Regions from separate parts of the Paenibacillus sp. 3LSP genome, predicted to be linked through region 2. Evidence: riboswitches for the same ligand, from Rfam matches in the RefSeq annotation. Region 2 holds a riboswitch; each other region holds the start of a gene.
The links. A riboswitch is a leader RNA that binds a small molecule or an ion and turns the genes downstream of it on or off. The one in region 2 is predicted to bind cobalamin.
Positions count from the first base shown of each region.

Region 1: another riboswitch for cobalamin. It lies ahead of metE (5-methyltetrahydropteroyltriglutamate--homocysteine S-methyltransferase); the one in region 2 lies ahead of RW092_RS01925 (ABC transporter substrate-binding protein).
Region 3: another riboswitch for cobalamin. It lies ahead of RW092_RS17475 (anaerobic ribonucleoside triphosphate reductase); the one in region 2 lies ahead of RW092_RS01925 (ABC transporter substrate-binding protein).

Region 1 covers NZ_JAWDJI010000243.1:6,925-14,474, forward strand. Annotated here, with positions in the region: gene RW092_RS21285 (sensor histidine kinase) at 1-400, shown strand, start outside; gene RW092_RS21290 (response regulator) at 372-1,019, shown strand; gene RW092_RS21295 (cupredoxin domain-containing protein) at 1,129-1,515, shown strand; gene RW092_RS21300 (metal-sulfur cluster assembly factor) at 1,571-1,870, opposite strand; gene RW092_RS21305 (heme-copper oxidase family protein) at 1,897-3,138, opposite strand; gene RW092_RS21310 (DUF2249 domain-containing protein) at 3,152-3,706, opposite strand; gene RW092_RS21315 (multicopper oxidase domain-containing protein) at 3,750-4,748, opposite strand; cobalamin riboswitch at 4,969-5,164, shown strand; gene metE (5-methyltetrahydropteroyltriglutamate--homocysteine S-methyltransferase) at 5,310-7,550, shown strand, end outside.
Region 2 covers NZ_JAWDJI010000040.1:146-7,695, forward strand. Annotated here, with positions in the region: partial or broken gene RW092_RS01920 (iron chelate uptake ABC transporter family permease subunit) at 1-254, opposite strand, end outside; gene RW092_RS01925 (ABC transporter substrate-binding protein) at 251-1,261, opposite strand; cobalamin riboswitch at 1,508-1,718, opposite strand; gene RW092_RS01930 (methyl-accepting chemotaxis protein) at 1,799-3,379, opposite strand; gene RW092_RS01935 (TRM11 family SAM-dependent methyltransferase) at 3,536-4,465, opposite strand; gene RW092_RS01940 (response regulator) at 4,565-5,776, opposite strand; gene RW092_RS01945 (cache domain-containing sensor histidine kinase) at 5,773-7,545, opposite strand.
Region 3 covers NZ_JAWDJI010000205.1:7,717-15,266, reverse strand. Annotated here, with positions in the region: gene RW092_RS17505 (hypothetical protein) at 1-264, shown strand, start outside; gene RW092_RS17500 (hypothetical protein) at 268-588, shown strand; gene RW092_RS17495 (helix-turn-helix domain-containing protein) at 824-1,972, opposite strand; gene RW092_RS17490 (hypothetical protein) at 1,950-2,624, opposite strand; tRNA gene RW092_RS17485 (tRNA-Thr) at 2,824-2,896, opposite strand; gene RW092_RS17480 (MTH1187 family thiamine-binding protein) at 2,968-3,267, opposite strand; cobalamin riboswitch at 3,603-3,855, shown strand; gene RW092_RS17475 (anaerobic ribonucleoside triphosphate reductase) at 4,026-6,002, shown strand; gene nrdG (anaerobic ribonucleoside-triphosphate reductase activating protein) at 5,999-6,517, shown strand; gene RW092_RS17465 (ribonucleoside-diphosphate reductase subunit alpha) at 6,666-7,550, shown strand, end outside.

The DNA of each region.
Region 1 (7,550 bases), on a different contig from region 2:
CATGTCGGCGATCGTGCGTCGGATTGCGGTGGAACAGCAACTCACGTTGCATTTGGACTGGCAATTGGAGGAAGCGGGTTGGCCGGCGAAGGCGAAGATGGTGCTGGTATCCTGCCTGCGGGAAGCGGTCATTAACGCAGCCAAGCATGCGGGCGTACAAGCCATCGAGATCTCGGCATCTGGAGATGCGCACAGTTTCACCGTCACGATTACAGATCGCGGACGCGGCTTCACGGAAGAGGCTGCAGTCAAACCAGGCCGCTACGGCCTGCAGATTATGCGGGAGCGGACGAACGAGATGGGCTGGGAACTGACAGTTGCGTCCCGGTCGGGAGAAACGATGATTCAAATTCGGGGAGGAGATGGTACAGATGAAGGTTCGCGTGTTGGTCGTGGATGATCATCCGCATGCGCGGGAAGCGATCGGGGAGATATTGGCCGAGGATGATTCATTTGAAATCGTGGCTTACGCGGAAAATGGCGACGAAGCCATCGCCCAGACGGAGCGGTGGATGCCGGATTTGATCTTGATGGATATTCGCATGCCGGGCAAGGATGGCTTGGAAACCACCCGCGAGATCAAGCTGCGCTACCCTTATGTGAAGATCGTCCTCATTACGGTATCGGATGATGCTGCTCATCTGTTTGAAGCGCTGAAGCAAGGCGCCCAGGGGTACCTGCTCAAAAATCTGGAGCCCGGAACCTGGTTGGAATATTTAAGGGCCATCGCCAGCGATGAAGCGCCATTATCCAGTGAGTTGGCATTGCGGATTTTGCAGGAGTTTCCGGTGAACAAACGATCAAACAGCGAGCAACCTCCGTTAACCGCCCGAGAACGGGAGATCCTCGGCTGGGTTGCGCAGGGTATGACCAATCGGGAGATTGCCGGGGTACTGCATATTTCCGACCAGACGGTCAAAAACCATCTCAAAAACATCTTGCAAAAGCTGCATTTGGAAAATCGGGTACAACTCACGCGTTATGCGCTGGAGCAAGGGTGGATTGACTCGCGGGGCTGATTTCAACAGCATCAGGGACAAAGCTTGAAGTTGTGATGGAAATCACAAGGCATGAATCCTTCCCGTTCTAAACTGAGAATAGCTCTTAGTTCAAGAGGGGGAAAGGCTGATGAACCAACGTTTGGGTGCTGTTGCCCGGTTGATTGCGGCCGGGATGCTATTGCTAACGGGATGTGCTGACGCCCCAGGGCGCTATATCGGCGGTTCTGAACCGGCAGCGGAAACGGCAGGACCGGTGAAGTCGTTTACTGTTTATGCCAGTTCTTCAGGATATGACTTGACAGAAATTAAGGTCAAAAAGGGCGATACGGTGCAAATTACGCTCGAAAATACCCAAGGGATGCATTCGCTGAAAATCAAGGGATACAACAAAGAAGTTCGCGGCGGCAAAACGATTACGTTTACGGCTGACCAAGCCGGAACCTTTGAGTACTCCTGCAACATCTCCTGTGGGAAGAACCATAAGCAAATGAAAGGCGTCCTGATCGTAAAATAACAAGCTGACGGCTCATCCCCATAGATGAAGCCGTCAGCTTGTTTTGATAATTACCTCAAAAATACCCTAACTGTTCCTTGGCTGTCTCCGACATATGCTCCGGCGACCAGCGCGGCTCCCAGACGATGTCGATGACGGGGTTTTGGATGCCAAGTTGATCATGAAGTACCCATCGAACACCGCCCACGATGGTATCATGCATCGGACAGCCAGGTGTTGTTAAGGTCATTTGAATGTAAACTTGATCCTCTTCTTCCCGAATATCGTATACCAGCCCAAGATCCACGATATTTACCCCAAGCTCGGGATCATAAACCTCACGCAGGCATTCACGGATTTGTTCAATTTTATTCATGGCGACTCCCTCCATTTGTAATGTCGTTAATGAGCAAACACCATCGCGATTATAGCGATGTAAGCCACCGAAACGATAGATAATACGGCGCCTCCAACGGCAATCCCGATCGAGGAGCCGGTCACGATGCCAATAAGGACGGTCAAATTCGCGCAAAGCATCAAGGTCAACCCAAGATTCACTTTCCGTTCGTTCAACAGGTCGGCCAGCACCGGGGTTCCCGGGTGTCCGGCTTGTTTGCCGTATTTGTAGGTCCACCATAGGAACGGTACAATTTTGGACAGGTAGCCAAGCACCGTAAACGAGACCCAGCAGCTTAAGTAAACAAAGCCAGCGGTAAGAATGGTTTGGGTTTCCAGCAGTTGCCCCGGTGACAGCAGCGCCCGTACCGCAAACATGACCGCAAAGGCGGCAAAGATTTGGCTCCCGGTCACCGTCCACTCAATGCCTGCCCCCGGGCTGCGCTTATGCCGTTTATTACGGATTTGCAGCAGATGAACGTTATAACAAAGGACGGCAACGACGATCAGGAGCAGTGCAGCGATTTTGAAGCCTGTCGGTAAACCAAACAGAAAGGAAGCCGCGCCCAGCAGAACTCCTGCGTTCCATACGCCCCAAACGACGAATTCCAGACGAGTTGGATAGTCATGGGACAAGTAAAACATCGGCAGCAGCTTATAACTGAACCCGGTGATCAACAGTCCAAACCAGCCTAATGTTCCTAGCCAAATATGCGTGCCAAATAGGTTTTCGTGCAAATCGTTGTATAGACCGGTCGCAAAATTGATCCCCATCGCCAACCCGGATAACCCCGTGAGCAGCAGGTAAAATATCGCGCAGGCGGTGCTCATGGTGATTGCGTTCCACGTTCTGGCCCGCAGCAACGTAGCGGTCAGGTTCCAGACGAACAAGACAACTCCTGAGAATGCAATTGTCGCAAAGCCGCCAATCCAATACGTATCGCCTTGAATGAAACCAAACAGCAGACCAAACAGCCCAATGGTAAACAGCGCAAAATGCACATACCCGAGACGTTCACTGTAAATATTTGACTGCAAAATAACGTTGATCAGCTGGTAGACGGCACCCATTGCCAGCATGGTTGCCCAGCCCAGTACAAACAGGTGGACCTGGAACCAGCCAGCCGGGCCGCGGATATCATCGCCGATCCAGCCCGTGAGCGACATCAGGGAGGTGGCGTGAAACAGGACGAATCCGAAGATTCCGGTGACGATAAAGAGAAAAGGCAGGCGGGACATGGCTGGCATCAGGTTCACCTCCTTAAGGTTTGCGGATCTGGACTTTGGCGGTTCCATCCGGTTGTTCTTCCACTGTATAGGTGCAGCCCAAGCTGTTTAACTCTTCGATTAGAAATACGGGTACTCGGTCGTTGTGAATATGCACCTCATCCCCTGACTTACAGCGATCCAGTGCCGCCAGCGTCCGGACCATCGGTTGCGGTGGTTCCAGACCGCGGTTGTCCAGCGTGATGATGTTGGGACTGGCGGTATTTTCGCTGGAAACCGCCGTTGATATCGGAGCAGCATCTGCTGTTGCTTCAATCGATTCGTTTTCTTCTTCGAGCCATGCTTTGTTTTTCTTATGAACAAATGTGGTAACCCAATGCTCTTTGTCCTGCATCACGGATTTGCCCACGAGCCCTTTCATTTTCAACAGCTTGAGCAGAGGAGTCGGTTTGAACGGAGCGTGTAGCACGAAGAGATCATCTTTCTCTAGCTTCTTAACGGTGTCCATGATGAGCTGGAACGGCTCCAGCTTGTTGCGTAGTTGCTCTCGGACGTCGAGCTCTATGATTTTGGTATCTTGTCGATTCATCCAACGTCACCTCGTTTATGAATTTACATGAATAGGGTAGTCCTTAATGGCTCATCACCGGTGCTCCATGATCCGTTCCGTCCTGAGTTACGCGCAAGATCGCCGTAGCGCCGAGGTTGGCGTCCCTCAGTTGATGGGTAAGGATTGGATAATCCCCTTCCTCTGTAACGGTAAATTCAACGACTGCGCCGCCGCCGGCTGGAAGCAATACGGTCTGCATTCCGTACAGCTGGTTGTTTGGATTCCCGTCCAGATAAACGCGATCAAAGGTCGTCCCGACCACATGGAACGAAGAAACGTGATTTGGCCCTGCATTGATGACGTACAAGCGGACCTGGTCGCCAACTTTGGCGAGGAACGGATGGTCTTTTAACGTAAAGTCATCGCCATTGAATACCACAACCTCCGGATCGCCTTGTTGAAACGCATCCAGATCATTGGCCGCATACCATTCACTTTGGACCATCGTATATTCTCGATCGATTTCCGAGTCCGTTGGGTAACCGTCTGTCGGTTCGACGATGATCATCCCGTACATCCCATTAGCCACATGCAGCAGCACCGGACTAACTCCGCAATGATACATGAACACGCCTGGCGTGGTGGCGGGATAAGTAAACGTGCCGTGCTCGTTAGGCATCACGTCAATGAACTTCTTGCTTGGAGCGGCATGGACCGCATGGAAATCCATGGAGTGCGGCATGTCGGGATCTAAGTTTTTTAAGGTAAACTCCAGCTGATCGCCTTGCTTTACCCGCAACACCGGACCAGGGGCGGTTCCGTTAAACGTCCAAGCCGGATAAGTGACACCTTCGGAGATCTCGATATCCGCCTGCTGCGCAGTCATTTCAATGCGGACGGTATGGCCTTCCCGTCTAATGATCGGCTCCACGGGCGGTGGATGGAGATGCAGCTCTTCCGCTTGCAGGGGAGGGGCACTGACCTGAGGGGGCTCCGACGGGAACGCAAACCATGCTGCGGCAATCATGATCAGACAGCATAAGCTAATCAACAGAAGCTTTGGGATGTTCCGCGATTTCATCGGTCATTCCTCTTTCTCTCTATAATGGTGAAGGAAATGGCTCCTTGATGTACTTTCATCGTACGACGGGTCCGAAGACCGCATTGTGATAGGTATCACATGAAAGTTGTCGAAAATGTTGTCATTTGATTCCCATTCTCATTGCATAAATAAGTTAATTCCGATCTGTTTGATATTGTATTCGCGGGGCAGATGAAGTAAGATGGTAGGTATATTCCAACCGAATATAGCGGAAATAGGTGTTTCGGCCGAGCATGGCTGAAGCTTAAAAGGGAAGTCCGGTGCAATACCGGCGCGGTCCCGCCACTGTAACGGAGGAGTCGGATGTATGAGATGCCACTGGTGACAATCACTGGGAAGGCTGCATCCGGCGAAGATCCCGGAGCCAGGAGACCTGCCTATTTCAACAGCACTGCAGTACCTACGGGAGATAGGGAGGTGTTAAAGTTGCAAGCCATCGAACAACGGATCGAAGGTCCTCTTTAGCCATGCTATCGAGGACCTTTTTTGTGTTTTTTACGGACTTAGTATGATTGATCAAACCAATGGGAGGAAATGAACATGGGGAACTTTTTGAGTGGTAATCTGGGGTATCCCAGAATCGGTGGACAACGGGATTGGAAGAAGCAAATCGAGGCATATTGGTCAGGGAAAATCACAGAGCCGGAGCTTCATGCTCGATTAAAAGAGATTCGCTTGAACAACCTGCGTGTGCAGCGGGATCGGGGGCTTGATATCATACCGGTTGGTGATTTTACGTATTATGATCACGTTCTGGATACGGCGACGATGTTTGGGCTTGTACCGGAGCGCTTCGCTTGGAACGGGGAACAAATCTCGCTTGATCTGTATTACGCGATCGCAAGAGGCAATGACGAAGCAACCGCCAGCGAGATGACCAAATGGTTTAATACGAACTACCATTATATCGTACCTGAGCTGGGGAACCGTGATCCCAAGTTGACTGTCAATCGGCCGCTGCAAGCCTATCTGGAGGCGAAACAGGAGCTCGGGATCAACGGAAGGCCTGTTCTGCTCGGACTGTTTACGTTGCTGAAGTTATCCAAAGGGGAAACCGCGGGGGAGGCTGAAACTTGGACCCAAAAGCTGCTGCCTCTGTACGTACAGGTGTTGCGCGAACTGGAGGCAGCGGGTGCAGATTGGGTGCAAATCGATGAACCGGCTGTTGTTGTCTCTTTAAGTGAGGAGGACGTACTACAGCTTCGCTTGATCTACAAGACGATTACGCAGGAGGTTCCGGGATTGCGACTGATGCTCCAAACCTATTTTGATGCGGTCGAACGGTATGATGAACTGATTGAACTGCCGGTGCACGGTTTGGGATTGGATTTCGTTCATGGCCGGGAAGGTAACCTCGAATCACTCCGGCGTTCCGGCTTCCCTGCTGACAAGACGCTAGGTGCGGGACTGATTGACGGGCGGAATATTTGGCGTACGGATTTAGATGAGGCACTAAACCTGCTGAAGGTGATTTCGCTTCAGGCCGGAGCGTCGGAGGTCATCGTGCAGCCTTCTTGCAGCTTGCTACATGTCCCGGTATCTGTAACAAGGGAGGAGCGGCTGCATCCGGTATTGCACGATGCGCTGGCCTTTGCCGAGCAGAAGCTGGAGGAGTTGGTGAGCTTATGCAAGGCGGTTCACGGAGAAGGAGCGGAGCCGGTGCAGTTCACCGAGAATCGACGGGCTTTGGCTGCGCTTGCTGCAGATCCAGCCCGCAACCTTCCATTCGTACGGGAAGAAGCAGCGCAGGCCGCAGCTGCTCCGGCTGAGCGCGCCAGCGATTTCGCCGAACGGCGGCGGAAGCAGCAGGCGAAGTGGCAGCTGCCGTTCCTGCCGACTACAACGATTGGCAGTTTCCCGCAAACCGCCGAGGTGCGGGCTGCAAGGCAGAAGTGGCGTAAAGGTGAGTGGAGCGCGGAGAAGTACGAAGCGTTCATCCAAGCGGAGATCCGCAGATGGGTGGAGTTTCAAGAGGAGATCGGGCTCGACGTATTGGTGCACGGTGAGTTTGAGCGGACCGATATGGTGGAGTTTTTTGGCGAGAAGCTCCCAGGATTTGCGTTTACGCAAGGAGGCTGGGTCCAGTCCTATGGAACGCGCTGCGTGAAGCCTCCGATCATTTATGGAGACGTCGAATTTGCTGGGCCAATGACCGTGAAGGAAACGGCCTACGCCCAAAGCCTGACGAACAAACCGGTGAAAGGCATGTTAACAGGTCCGATCACGATCTTGAACTGGTCCTTTGTTCGCAGTGACCTGTCCCGGGAGCAGGTGGCTTATCAAATTGCATTGGCCTTGCGAAAGGAAGTCGAAGTGTTGGAGGAAGCGGGAATTGAAATGATCCAGGTGGACGAGCCTGCGCTGCGCGAAGGACTGCCGCTGAAGCAGAAGGACTGGTCGAACTATTTGAACTGGGCAGTGAAGGCGTTCCGGATGACGACTTCATCGGTACGGGATACGACGCAAATTCATACGCATATGTGCTACTGCGAATTTGACGATATCTTGGAAGAGATCCGTGCGCTGGATGCGGATGTTATCTCGATCGAAACTTCACGGAGCCACGGCGAGCTGATCCACAGTTTTGAGAAGCATACGTATCCACTTGGAATCGGGTTAGGGGTTTACGACATTCACAGTCCGCGCGTCCCGTCCGCGGAGGAGATGATACGATTGATCGAGCGAGCGATTCAAGTGTTAGATCCGGAATTGTTCTGGGTCAACCCTGATTGCGGTTTGAAAACGAGGGGACAACAGGAGACAGTCGCAGCTTTGAAACAA
Region 2 (7,550 bases):
GCTACGGCGAGCGAAGCGCCGACCAGCATCCCGAGCAGCACGCGAGGCAACCGGACCTGGACGACGATTTGCTCGGCTGCCGTCGTCCAATCCGGCGTGATCAGGCGGTCTAACCCCGGGAGCCTGTGCAGCAAGATCGCCGCGATTTCTCCAGCAGGCACATAAACGGAGCCGATGCCGATGCAGAGCAGCAGCGTCACAACCAGGAGCAAGAGCCCGATGACTCCGTATCCGGCGAATTTGCCGCGCTTCATGGCTGGATCAAATCCGGGTGAACCGCCTTGGCCACTTCAATCAGCCCTTGCGTGACGCGAGGGCCCGTACGGCTCAGCAGGTTATCGTCCAGAGCGATAATGCGGTTCTCCTTCACGGCCGTAATTTGGTCCCAGCCTGAACGGCCTTTGATGATGTCCGCTAACGTCTTGTTATTTTCGTCAACAACGCTTTTCGCGTATAAAATGACGTCCGGGTTCGCTTGGATAATTTGTTCCTCATTGATCTCGGACCATCCCTTGACATCGGAAGCAACGTTGATGCCGCCAGCTAACGTGATCATCTCATCCATGAATTCGCCTTTGCCAACCGTCCATCCCGGAGAAAACTCGATGTAGACCTTCTTCTTCTGGTCTTCACTTAGCGAAGCTACCGCATCAGTTACCGTTTGGACCTCTTCCTTCATCTTGCCGACCACTTCAGCAGCTTCAGCCTGATGGTTGGTAATTTCGCCGATCGTCCGAATATGCTCCATTACTTCGTTGATCGTCTTCGGATTGGACTGGAACACTTTATATCCCATATCCGTCAAGTTTTTGACCGTTGCTTCATCGATCAGGCTCGCCGCAAGAATTAGGTCCGGCTGCGCCGCCACGATTGCCTCGACATTCACCTGGAACCCGCCCATCCGCGGTTTGTCCTTCACCGCTTCAGGATAATCATCCAGGTCGGATACGCCAGCGACTTGCTCGTCCAGTCCCAGTGCAAACAGCGTTTCCGTCTCCGAAGGCGCCAGCGAGACGATACGTTCCGGCGCGGCTTCAAACGTAAACTCTTTACCGGTAGAATCAGTGACGGTATAAGGGTAAGTCGTCTCTTGTGCCGCCGAATTGTCCGCCGCCGCGTTCGTTCCAGCGTTTTGCGTCGGTTGTGCAGCGTCCGCTGTGTTCCCTGTCCCCGGGGTGACGGCGTTATTGTTACCGCAGGCCGCAAGCACCAGCAGCAACGCCAGCAGCCACAGGCTTCCTAGTCTTCTCCAGTTTTTCATCTCCAGATCTCCCCTTGCTTTATTTTTCAGTAAATAAAGAAACGCCTTGTGTTCCAGCGGTACGTTGTGCAGCCGGCGGCGAAGAAGTCCGGCTAACCCTCTACCGGCACAAAGAAAAAACCCCAATCCTAGCGGATGGGGTTACGTCTACAAAGTCATGCTGTGCGCACGCAAAGCGGAGAGACTCCACGATGGCAGCGCCAAGCCATGATGCTCTTGGCAGAACGTTATCCTTTCCTCGAAGGACCGTCTTGAATTCCCGTGGCAGGTCTCCTGACTTCCAGGTCTCGACGAAAACTCGCCTTCCCATCTCCCTTCGCGGGCGACAGTGGCATCATGAGCTCGTCCCTGTTTACAGTGGCGGGACCGTGCCGGATTTGCACCGGCTTCCCTTTTAACCCGAAGCGGTACGGCATGCTTCACCGTTGCTCCAGGACCTACGGGCACAAATTGTACGCTTGTCTTAAGGCTTTCTTCTCTATTGGATTATAGGGGAAAAGCGGAGGACTGACAATAACTAATCCGTTATTCCTTTGTTTAGCCCCGTTCTAAAGACAAATCGGCTCCCAGGACACCAATGACTTCACCTTCCCGGACAATCGGCACGGCCAGCGTCATGCAACGCCGCTTGGTGATCGCGGAGATATACACTTCGGAGACGACCGTCTCTCCGGCAATCGCCTGGCGGAACCAGTCCCGTCCTTTAGCGTTGAGCAAGCCGGCTTCCGGAATGGACATGATAAAAGATCCGTCCTGGCGGTTGGACCAGGCCGCTTCCAGGCCCGGCTCTGCAGCTAACAGCTGCTCCAGTGCAGCCCGGTGACTAGCCGGCTCCAGCATGCGGAAACCTGGCTGTTCGGCTGCCTCCAGCAGCTTCCGGGCATAGGCTTGACCAAGGGCCACCGCGTCTTCGCCACCGGCAGCCGGATCCGCCCCGGAATGGACGGAGTTCAATGATACCATCAGTTCGCCCTGGGCCCGATCCAAGCCCACGACCACCGTCTGCAGCTTGGAAATATGCTCTCGCTCCGATTCCATCCGAGCCAGCGCTCCCTCCACATGGGTGATGCTCCGATTGAGAGCCTCATGCACCTCGCTTAGCATCGCCTCCATATTCCGCGTCAGCTCGGCTTGTTCCCGGCTTCGCTGTCCCGCCTCGGCAACCAGCCCGTTCACCTCTGCCACTTCATCCGCAATGAACCGGATGTCCTCCCCCATTCGCTTCATCAGCGAAATTCCTTCCAGGGCCGAGTCACGTCCCTCTATCAGCGTGGACTTCACACGCTCGACATCCGCCGAGATTTGCTGGAACAACGGGGCGGAGGAGTTGATCGCCCTGGTGCTTTGATCCGCCAACTGGCGCATGCGCACGGCGACGACATCGAAACCTTTCCCCTGCTCGCCCAAACGAGCCGCCTCGATCGACGCATTCAGCGCAAGCAACGCGACCTCTGCCGCGATCTCCTCCAAGCTCCGATACAATGCGCCCAGCTTCCGGGTGTTCCCCTCCAGATCCTCCATCGGCCCCACGATCGACTCTTGGGATTGCGCCAAAGAACGAATGGTGCCGTCTACGGTCTCCAGCGCTCCCGCCATGCGCATGGCCTCAGCTCGGGTATTCTCACTGCGGGCAAGCAGATGCCCGGCGGCGTCATGGATTTGAGAGGCCGAGGCTGCCACCTCTTCCATCGCCGCCAGACTCTCCTGCACCTGTTCCAGCGAACGCTCGCTGCTTTGCTTCAGCTTCTGATCCTCGGCCGCTGCGGTATCGGCTAATCGTTGCAGCTGCTCGAGGCTCTCGCTCACTTCACCAACCGCCGCCTGCAATCGATCCGCCGCCACCAGAGATTCGTTAAATACCGCCGTCCAATCGGTTTCTGCTTGCGGGGGTTCACTTGTCCCCAAGGCAGAGCGCTTGTTCCCCAGCGCCCCGCCTCCCGAAGCTGCCCGCCAGCCGGGTTCAAAGAACAGCGCAACTCCTAAACTGAGGAAAGTAACTACCGCAAGGCAGGGGATATACCACGGCGTCTTTGCCCATATCGCACAGACGGCCAAGATCACCGTAAAGCCGCAGCTAAACCAAACGGCAAGTCTTCCCAACCCAACGTTTCGTTTCATATGCCCACCCCTGATATGTAAATTTTGCTAACATTATAAAATAGGACTAAAGGTATAGAAAGGAAAAATTTAGGCATTCCGAAGTTGGGTGCAAATAATCGACGGAATTCTGTAAATAAAAAAAAGATGAATGTAACACGATATGTTACATTCATCTTAAATTTTTCTTTGAACTTCCCAGACCAACCGTACAAAATTCCCTTTACTAACCGTACAGTGATCTGTGATGGAGAGCCCTGCATCGGCAATCTCCTGCTCCAGCGGTTCCGTAGAGACGATGACGGCCTTCGGGGCGATTCGCCGCACACTTTCCAGCATGCGCTGCCGCTCCGAAACAGACAGTACCGAGCACAAATTGTACGGCAAATCAACAATCGCCGCATCATATGCTCCCTCAAGCTCATTCATATCGCCGATCTGTACGCGATTCTCCTGAAACCCGAAGTGCCGCAGATTGCTTCTTGCGCCGCGGATCGCCAGCGGGTTAATGTCCCGGCCAACGATGTCAACGCCCATCGACAACGCTTCGATCAGCACATTCCCCATGCCGCAGCACGGGTCAATTCCCCGCTTCCCCTCCGGCCGGGGCAGGGCGATATTCACCAGCGCCCGAGCCACCGCCGTCGTCAGCCCGGTGGAGTAATTGTGCGGCTTCGCTTTGTAGGCAAGCCAGACAGGCTCGGCGTGATGACAGATCCCAAACACCCAGTCCTTCTCCCGCGCTAGCAGCCCTAGCGTTATGTCGGGATTCCGCATCTCCGCAATCCCGCGAATCCGGGCGCCGATCTGGCGCTCCACGCCGCGCTCCCCTTCATACGTCAGCCGCTGTCCACTCTTAAGATAACGCACTTTGAAGGTGCGTCCTTCCAATTCCAGCGTTGCCGCCATCTCCCCCAACTCCGCCAGAGATGGGGCAGCGAACAGGACGTCTAAGCGCAGCTGGACGTACGGGCTGCGATTGGGCGCCAGCCGCAGCGGGCTTTCCAAATAAGCGGCGCCCTCTGCATCATGCCCAAACAGCGCACGTTGTTCCATCAGGCAAAGCTCCCGCTCGCTCTCATGGGCAGCAAACGGATAAATATACATAGTGGGAGATGAATTTAAGCTCAATCTCGGGTGCAATCTCGTGACATCCTCTCTCGTCGAAGTCGTTCATTCTCCCATTGTACACCAGAACGCTCTTCCCTACTTACTTGGTTTGCCGCCGCTGGCCAGCAAGATGTTGATCTTTTGCTGCTGCCGGTATTCATTGGGCGTGACATGATACTTCTTACGAAACATCTGCGCGAAATGGCGGATGTCCTGATACCCGAGGTATTCCGCAATCTCCGCGATCTTCAGCTTCGGGTTCAGCAGCAGCTGCTTCGCTTGCTCCAGACGGAGCGAGGTTACGTATTCCTTGTAGCCGAGTCCCACCTTCTGCTTAAACAGCTGGCTGAAATACGCCGGGTTCAGGAAGACGACGGAAGCGACCTTTTCCAAAGAAAGCTCCTCATTGTAGTGCTCCTTGATATATTGGAGGGCAACTTCGATCGCTTTCTCCCCGCTGCCCTTCGGCGGATCCAGCAAAGCAACCGGCGAATCGGAAGCCTGTTTCATGCGCATGACCACCTGCGGCACCGACTTGAAATCGTTGTTTAAGCCTGAATGCACGATTTGAAAAGGCACCTTCAAATAGTGCTTCAAATGCGCCTTCACTTCCTCCTGAAACCGTTCGATCCGCTCCGGCTCCCGCGGCGTGATCAGACCCAGCAGGCTTTGGCGGTCATAGCTCACGACAAACCCTCGGCCGTGGCGCTCGATCAGTTCGGACAACACATTTTCGACGATAAAATGCTCCAGCCGCACGTTTTTGTCCCCAGCATCCATCTGAACCATCATCAAATAAAAGCTTTGATAGTCCTCGATAAACGGCGTCAGATCCAGATTCCCGATATCTAACCCCGAGGCTAATCGCTGAAATACACCCTCACGTAAATATTTCAGATTAGCTTTTAAGAGCTCCTCTTCCTTCGTCTGCTCGCTTTCCTCGCGAACCTCTGCGGCCAGGGTGCTGATAATTTCCTGCAGGCGCGTTTTCCCAATCGGCTTCAACAAATAATCGCGGGCCCCCAGCCGCACCGCCTCCTGGGCATAGGCGAATTCGCTGTGCGCAGAGATCACCACCCACTTCACCCAAGGAAATCGGCGTTTCGAAATCCGCATAAATTCCAGTCCGTTCATACCCGGCATCAAAATATCAGTGAGCACAATGTCGAATCGCTTCTCGCCCATCAGCTTCGCGGCTTCCTCTGCCCCTTCAGCCAGTTCAACCCCATACTCCGGATAAATCCGGTTGATCGTTCGCTTAATGCCTTCGCGAATCGCCCGTTCATCATCCGCAATCAAAATATTCATGTTGCAACGTCCCCCTCCATCGGAAGCGGCAGCACGACGGCTACCCTGGTTCCTTGATCAGGAATGCTTTCGATCTCCAGACCGTAACGTTCACCGAACATATGTTGAAGACGGCGGTGCAAATTTTGCAGCCCTATGCCGCTGCTGCCTGTACCGGATTCCTTCAGGCCGTGGCTGTTGATCGACTGCTTCAACCAGGCAAGCCGTTCGGCCGTCATCCCGTTGCCGTTGTCCTCCACCACGATTTTCAGCACGTCTCCAACCTCTTGGGTATATAACTTAAGCACACCTTGGCGTTTGAGCGATTCTAATCCGTACTTCACTGCGTTTTCGATAATCGGCTGAACGGTCATCTTTGGCAGCCGAATGTCCAGCCAGCGTTCATCGATGGTTTTCTCCACCCGAAGTCGGCCCTCCAGCCGGATCAAAATAATCGTCAAATAATGGTTAATCTGCTCCAGCTCTTCGCGCAGCGTAACCTTGGCTCCATCCTTCCACTCACTGCTGTAGCGAAACATCGAAGACAACGATAAGACGAGCTCGCCTAACCGATCGTTCTCTTTCTCATCAAGCATCCAATAAATCATATCCAGCGTGTTGTACAAAAAATGCGGATTCACCTGCGACTGCAGCGCATGCAGCTCGGCGTTCTTCTCGCTGACCGAGGAAATCTTCACCCGCTCAATCAGTTCTTCGATCCGGCTGACCATCCGGTTAAACGAAGCGACGAGAATATTAATCTCCTGGTAGGAGGAGACGTTCACCATTCCGCGGAAGTTCCCCATTTCCACCTGTCTCATCTCGCGGATCAGCTTCTTCAGCGGATTCGCAATGGTTCGCGATACGATGCTGGCGACGACAGCGGAGACGATGATCAGGATCGAGATGACGATCAGCAAATACCTCTTCGTCTCCACCAGCTCAACGTTCAAATCCTGTCGGGGAGTCACGCTGACCACGGACCAATCGGAAAAAGGCAGGCGAGACGCCACCGTAATCCCCGAATCCTCCTGCTCCACAACCAAGCTGTGGGCTGCATCCAGCTCTGGAAGGTCTTCCAGCACAGGTGCCGGTTCGGTTAATGAAGAGACAACCTGGCCCTGCTGATTGACGAGATAAACCTCGCTATGCTCGCCCAGCTTGAGATTATCCAATGCATCCAGCACCGGCCCCGGGTTCACCTCGTAAAGCACAATACCTATCGGTTTATGCTCGTTCAAATCGTAAATTTGCCGGCCAAAGGCAAACACCGGGCTGTCCTCGGCCAAATCGATCAGCGAATGGGAATAGACGCCCAACCATACCAGTTTCCCTGATGAATTGCGGAGCTGGTGATACCAATCCTCCTCGGGATAAGAGGGATCCAGCACATTCATCGAGTTGCCGTAGTTGTATATCTTCCCCCGGTTGGTGATAACGTGAATGCCCACCAAATCGTCACGGGAATAAAAGATCGCTCCAATAATGTTCGTAATCGATTGTTCGTTAATATAGGCTACCGCCGGCTCGTCGGTTTTTTCGTTCAGCAGGCGGATCATCTCAAAATTGTTGGTTATCGACTTCGACAAGCTGTCGTATCCTTCATAAAGCAGGCTAAACAACCCCACGGTCTGAGCGACGTTCTTCTGCGACAGGTCGCTGATTTTCTCGTGATACTGCTCCGTCGTCCGGCTGTAGTAGAGCACGCTGACGATCAGCAAAATGCCCGACATACAAAAAAGAAACAGCAAAAACAACCGATGGTTTATGGAATGAAAGCTGTTTCGCAACTGTT
Region 3 (7,550 bases), on a different contig from region 2:
TTACCTACAACTGTTACTTCTCTAACGAAGAGCAAGAATAAATCGTTAGTAATTCCAACTACTAAGGGTGGTGTTACTATGATGACAGGGGTAAATATTAAGAAAACTGGTGCAGTTCTGCTTCTATTACTTGCATTAGGTACTATAATAGCTTCTTTGTCAGTTAATAACTCTTTCTCAATGCCAGGGGCGGTTATAATAGTTTTCTTCAGTATACTTATTGCTTTTCTATTTTGGACAGATGATAGGGAAAGAAAGGTGTAACCATTGACCGATGCACCTTTAGGAGAAAACTCAGCAAATACGCAATCCTCTGCCGCCTCAGAAGGAAAGAAATTTCAGTTTTTTGATTTGTTTGGTCTGGGAAAGTTAATGGATAAGTTACCGTTAACTAAATTAACCGCAAGAATGACTTATTCAGTTGTGTTTTCTGTGATACTCTTGGGTGTAACAGCTTTCATGTATTTCAGAAAAAGTGAACCTGCGGACTTCCCCACTGCTTGGGACGTGAGGGGAATTATCTTTCTTGTTGTTATTGTATTCTTTGTAGGTATTTGGGACAAGCTGATTCCAAGCAAGGAAACCTAATTTACAGAAGAACCTTGTTACAACATCAAGGTTCTTCTTAGTTATAGATTCAAAAAGAAATCCTAGTTAAAATTAATTTCTCCGAAAAAGACTTCTAGATCCTCAAAACTTAACGGCCTCTGATTTTTAAGTATTCGTCAAATACTGTAGGATGATTTCAACTACAAGTGCTTCTCTGGAATTTCACTCCAATATTTCGTCAAATTTTAAGATCCAGGTTCAATAATATGCTGAATTATTTTATTCTAACAAGATTAGTTTTTTGTATAGAACTAAAAATTGATTTATCGTAGACTAATACATCTAACAACTCTTGTTCTCTTACTCCAGTTTGAAATGATATCTGTGACAACGATGTATTCATTCTTTCCGATAAATACTTAATCGCATGTGCCAGTAATTTGGGAGTTTCAGGTACAATTTCATCATCAAAAGGTTCCTTATGCCTCCACTTTTTTCTGCTGATTTGTTGTCGCAAGTAAAGCGCGTATTCTGGAGTAAAAAGCTCTAATTGTTCAGCTCTATAAATTATAGCTTGAACTGAAACAAGCCAATGCTTCTTAAGAATTAATAAATAGTCTAAACCAAGCGATGATAAATCTTTGGTTAAGCCACTTTCAGGAAGTAGCAAAGCTATGCCTAGCCTATTTGCTTCATATTCTATAATCTTAGTTATCTCTTTTTTGGCCAACGTTTTTTTTGAGTACTTCAAGTGTAGTATCAAGTGGCCTAACTCATGTGCTATGTTAAACCTTAAGCGTACCGCTGAAGTAATATCTTTGTTTAATATAATATAGGGCACATCATCAATTATGACAGAACAAGCATCTATCCCTTGGTGATTTAAGTTTAGAAATACTATATAAATGCCCATTTTCTCGCATAAAGCTGTTAAATTACTTATTGGTCCGTCAGATAAACCGAATCTCTTTCGTATATTTTCTGCTATCGTTTCTATTTCAATATCAGATGTAGGAGTGAATACATCTGGTTTAACCTGCTTTAATAATGTATGATCAAAAGTTGGCATTTTAACTTTTGATCTAATATTCTTTACGACGAGATCAATAAGTCCGATTTGACTCTCTGTTTGATCTTTATATTTTTTAGCCACACTCGCTTTACTTCTATAAATAAAGGTATTTTTGTATACATCTTCCTTGATTTCGGAAGAAAAAAAGAAAGAAGGCTCAAAACGCAAAATCTCAGCTAACTTGCTTAACATTTCCAAGTTAGGAGTAGCCCTATTCTTTTCGTACTTAGATATTGACTGATGGCTAACATTCGCAAGTGAAGCAACTTCCTCTAGAGTCATATTTCTTATTTTTCTAGCTTCTTCAAGTTTTTTTCCGTTAAAAACACTATGATGTCTGTCTTGAATCATTGGCTCCCTCTCCTTCAGCATAGCGCTGAAATTCTTCGAAAGTAAATTCATCGATGGTTTCAATTTGAGATTTAGGGTAGAAGCCTTCAACAACTCTGTACTCTTCAAGTAATTGGATAGATGCCTCCATATCTCCTCGTGAGTTAGGAATTCCTAAATTCACAAAACTAGGAATACTAGTTTGGTATCCGTGATTCATTTGAAAGTACTTCTGAGAATCGTAAGAAATATGTGCCCCTTGATCACTATCTACATCGATGTAACTTTGGATTGGTTTAATTAAGCGATCCCTACAAAATGCCTTACGGGCACATTGGTTTTTTGATTTAACTTGATTAATATGAATCAATACATCGTTATTATATAGTTCAAGGAATGGATGAGAAAAGTTAGAATTAAATTTAATCCGATAATTTAACGGTATCTCCCCATTTTTTATGGCTTGAACTATAAAAAATTCAACTGCTACGTTCTTAATTTCAGGAAGCAGCCGTTTTTTTCCTCTCACGCTCTTAAAGATAGAGGTATTGCTTAGTAAAATATCTGACCACTTATACGCATCAACAATTGCCTGACACATGCGTGATCTAATAGACATTGGAATATATGTGTCGATAATATCTCTCGGTTCAGGATTAATTACAATCAGCACAACAACACCCCTTTATGTATTTGCAACCATTTTACAATTCGATATATATTTTTGCAACCCAAAGAATCAAATCTATTATTGATTACCTAGTTCAATCCCCCAATCATTAAGGAATGAGATGTGGGCAGACGATCACCCTTCTTTAGAAAAAAAGCGCCCCCCGAAAACCTCGGAGGGCGCGTTACGCTTGCATATCAGATGCTGGTGAAGGGACTCGAACCCCCGACCCACGCATTACGAATGCGTTGCTCTACCAGCTGAGCTACACCAGCAGGTTCGTTTTTAGCGAACAAAATTTATTATACCGAGTTTTAAAAATAATGCAAGCGCCAATTTCAAGAAATTATAATTTCTCGCGCACCGAGCGCAGCTTCTGCTCCGAGGAGCTGGCTTTGTCGCGGCGATCATCGATCTTGATCGAGGTCGATACCCGGCCGGCACCGGACTGGAACGGTGCTTCATGGATCGCGCGAATCGCAGCAAACACGTCGTCTAACGATCCTTCAATAATCGTACTCATGGAGGTCAGGGTAAAGGTGATGCCCTGCTGCTTCTCCAACACCCGATGCAACTCGGCTACATAAGCGCTGAGGCTGGTGCTCCCCGTCCCGATCGGAATGACGGTCACTTCGGCGATAGCCATACTCAGTCCCCTTCTTTCCTTGGTCATTGGATTAGTTTGAATCCTTTAGATCCCTAAGCTATTTTTCGTCCGATAACTTTATTCTAACCAACCCCGCTCCTGAAGATCAACCGAACCCGTCGGCTAAATTTCCAGGCCATCCCCAAAACTCACATCCCCTGTAAAACGTCGTCTAGTCCTACAGTCCCAATTATAAATGTTCACATTTTTCATCCGTCCCCCGCTCTCCGCATCATTGTGCGGACCGGAGGTTTTCACATCGTTTTCAGTCAGTTTTCAATGGGAAAATCCCATTTACAAACACAACATCTTGGGCTATCCTTAGATTAACGCAACAAAATATAGTGTGAACGGGTGATCCGGCGGACGATCCGCCGGAGCTTAAAAGGGAAGTGCGGTGCAAGTCCGCTGCGGTCCCGCCACTGTAATCGGTAGCTGGGTACTAAAGACAGGCGTTCCGCCTATATCGTCTGGAAGACCCAGCCGTTGACTGACGAAATGCCACTACAGCTTAATGTTTGATGAGCTGCGGGAAGGCGTCAGCAACGTTCCGAAAGCCAGGAGACCTGCCCGTTTGAAAGACACCGACGGAAAACCTGCGAGGATCAGGGATGGTGTCCGCTTGCCGCCGAAATGTTGGGCCTTGATTTGGTCTGTCCATCTTTTTTGCAGTGCATTCGGGCATGTCTACCTCGTTGGTTGGACATGCTCTTTTATTTTTGAACTAAAGCTCGGTTTACAGGGAGGAGAAGTGTGTTATGGCATGGGTAAGCCAGACGTATACCGGCCGGGACACCTTGCTGGATGAAGTGATTCGAATGGGCGAGGAAATCGTCCAGAGCCGCAATCTTGAGGTGCTGCGTGAGAACGCCAATTTAAACGGAGAGAGCTTCTCCGGCAAGATGAGCAAATTCGGCAGCGAGTATTCTAAATGGTATGCAAGTCATTTCGTACTGCCAACTCGCTTGGTCCAGGCGATTCAGGATAATATCGTGTATGTTCACGACTTGGATCAGTATGCTCTTGGCACAACGAACTGTATCTTTATCCCGTTTGACAAGCTGCTGCGCAGAGGCTTCAACACCGGCAACGGCAGCGTACGCCCGCCAACTTCGATCATGACGGCGATGGCGCTGGTAGCGATCATTTTCCAATCCCAGCAAAACTCCCAATACGGCGGCGTGTCCGCCAATAAGCTGGACTTTGATCTCGCTCCGTACGTAGCCAAATCGTTCGCCAAGTACTTCCGCAAAGGGCTGGATTATTTCGAGGAGGGCGACGCGAACGCTGATTTTGGTGATATCACCATGGGCCGCAGCGATCTGAAGAAGCAATATCCTAAGGCATTTAGCTATGCGCTCAAGGAAACCAAAAGTGAGACGTTCCAGGCAGCCGAAAGCCTGATCCATAATCTGAACACGATGTCGAGCCGGGCCGGCGGGCAAATCCCGTTCACCAGCATCAATTACGGCACATGCACCTCACCGGAAGGACAGTTGGTCATCGACTCCCTGCTTACGGCCACGATACGCGGGCTCGGTCATGGGGAAACGCCGATATTCCCGATTCAGATTTTTAAATGTAAGCAAGGCGTCAACCAAAATCCGGGGGAACCTAACTATTCCCTGTTCCTGAAAGCGGCGGAATGCTCGGCCAAACGGCTTTATCCCAACTTCGCCAACCTGGATGCTCCGCTGAATCTGATGTACTACGATCCAACGGATCCGGATACGGAATTTGCGACAATGGGCTGCCGCACCCGGGTGTTGGCGGATCGGTTCGGACGCAATCACCTGTCTGGCAAAGGCAATCTTTCCTTTAATACGCTGAACCTGGTCAAGCTCGGCTTGAAGCACGGCATTGCGTTGGGACACCGCCAAGAACCCGACGAGCGCGGCTTCTACCGCGATCTGACTCACTATATGAATATCGCCCTTGAGGGATTGCTGCATCGCTTCTCGATTCAAGCTTCCCAGAAAGCCAAAGCTTCCGATTTCATGATGCGGGAAGGCGTCTGGGAAGGCGGTGAACAGCTGGCACCGGACGATCAGGTCGGCGAATTGCTGAAGCACGGCAGCTTGTCCATCGGGTTCATCGGGCTGGCCGAATGCATGAAGGCGATGTATGGGAAGCACCACGGTGAGGATGAAGCCGTGTATCAGAAAGCTTACGACCTGATCGCATACATGCGCGACTATTGCGACGGCCAAAGTGAAATTCACAATCTGAATATCACGTTGTTTGCGACCCCGGCGGAAGGGCTGGCCGGCAAGTTCACCAAACGCGATCGTGCGGTCTACGGCCCGCTGCCCGGGATTTTGGACCGCGAGTATTACACGAATTCGTTCCATATCCCGGTCTATTACAACATCAGTGCGGCGCGAAAAATCGAGCTGGAAGCCAAATTCCACGGGCTGTGCAACGCCGGAGCGATCTCTTATATCGAGCTCAACGGCAATGCCCGCAACAATCCGGAGGCATTCCTGAAGATCGTGCAATACGCTCTGCAGCAGCAGGTCAGCTATTTTAGCATTAATCATCCCATCGACCGCTGCTCGGCCTGCGGCTTTGAAGGGATCATTGGGGCAAGCTGCCCTTCCTGCGGCAGCCATGAGAACGAAGTGCATATTCGCCGATTGCGCCGGGTGACCGGCTATCTGACCGGCGATTATCAGACACGGTTCAACCCCGCCAAACAAGCGGAGGTTCGTGACCGGGTGAAACACGACGCATGAACATTTGCGGCTATTATCCGGAGTCCATTAATGAAGGACCCGGCATGAGGGCAGCGATCTTCATCAGCGGATGCCGCCATTATTGCAAGGGCTGCTTCAGTCCAAAAACCTGGAGCTTCGATTACGGGGAACCGTTCACGTTGGAGCGGGAAGCGGAAATCATTCATGACATTAAACATAATCCGTTGCTCAGCGGGCTTACGATCCTTGGCGGTGACCCTTTTTTCTCCGCCGCCGAAGTGTGCGGCTTTATTGATCGGCTAGTGGCGGAAGCCGGGCCCCTATCCATCTGGATTTATACCGGTTATACGTTGGAAGAATTAATCGAACACCCCGGCTCCCCGGAATATGAACTGCTGCGGCGCTGCGAGGTGCTGGTTGACGGAAGGTTCGTGGAAGAGCTTCGCGACCCTTCCCTGCTCTACCGGGGCAGCTCCAATCAACGGCTGATCGATATTCAACCCAGCCTGCAGCAAGGACAAGCCGTGTTGTGGGAGCCTAGGTTCACTTTTTAAACGGATTGATCTTATTCCTTCTGAGCGCAACTTGATTGCGCCCCTTTTTCAGCAAATATCTGCAATTTGAACATTCAAGATTTGGGGTAACGCCCCCCATCTGCAGTATTGATCCTACCTTAATATATGGAAAGTGAGGATTTATCTCATGCCTACTCTAGTGACCAAACCCAATAACCGACAGCTTGCGTTTGACAGCGAGCGTCTGGGCGTCTACGCCGATCGAATTTTGCAAGGATTACATAACGTCAATAAAGAGCGCCTGCTGCGCGGCGTCCATGCGAAGCTCCGCCGGGATGTGGTGACCGGGGAAGAAATCAGCAATGCGTTCACGATGTCCGCACTGGAGCTGGTCAGCAAAGATGAGCCGGATTGGAAATATGCAGCGGCTCGCTCCCTGCTTACCTCTCTGTATAAGAAAGCAGCGGTTCATCGTCGCTACAAAGCCTATCCAGAGCAACCTTACGGCTCGTTCTATCACCTCATCACCGAGCTCTGCCAGCTGGGCATTTACCGCGAGGAGCTGCTGGAGTGCTATACGAAAGAGCAGATTGAAGAGCTGGGCCGCACGATTGACCCGTCCTGCGACCTGCTGTTCGACTACATCGGCCTGCTCACGCTGACGGAGCGTTACCTGGCGACCGACTTCGACGGACGGACGATGGAGCTGCCGCAGGAGCGCTACATGGTCATCGCCATGTACCTGATGCATAAGGAGCCGGAAGAGAAGCGTCTGGAGCTGGTGAAGGAAGCGTATTGGGCGATGAGCAACCTGTATATGACTGCGGCGACGCCAACGATGTCCAATGCCGGTAAAAAAGTAGCCGGCCAGCTCTCCAGCTGCTTCATCGATACTGTCGACGATTCCCTTGAGGGTATCTTCGACTCCAATACGGATGTAGCCCGCTTGAGCAAAATGGGCGGCGGCATCGGCGTTTACCTCGGCAAGGTCCGCGCGCGCGGCTCGGACATTCGCGGCCACAAGAACACCAGCTCCGGCGTAATCCCTTGGATTCGCCAGCTGAACAACACC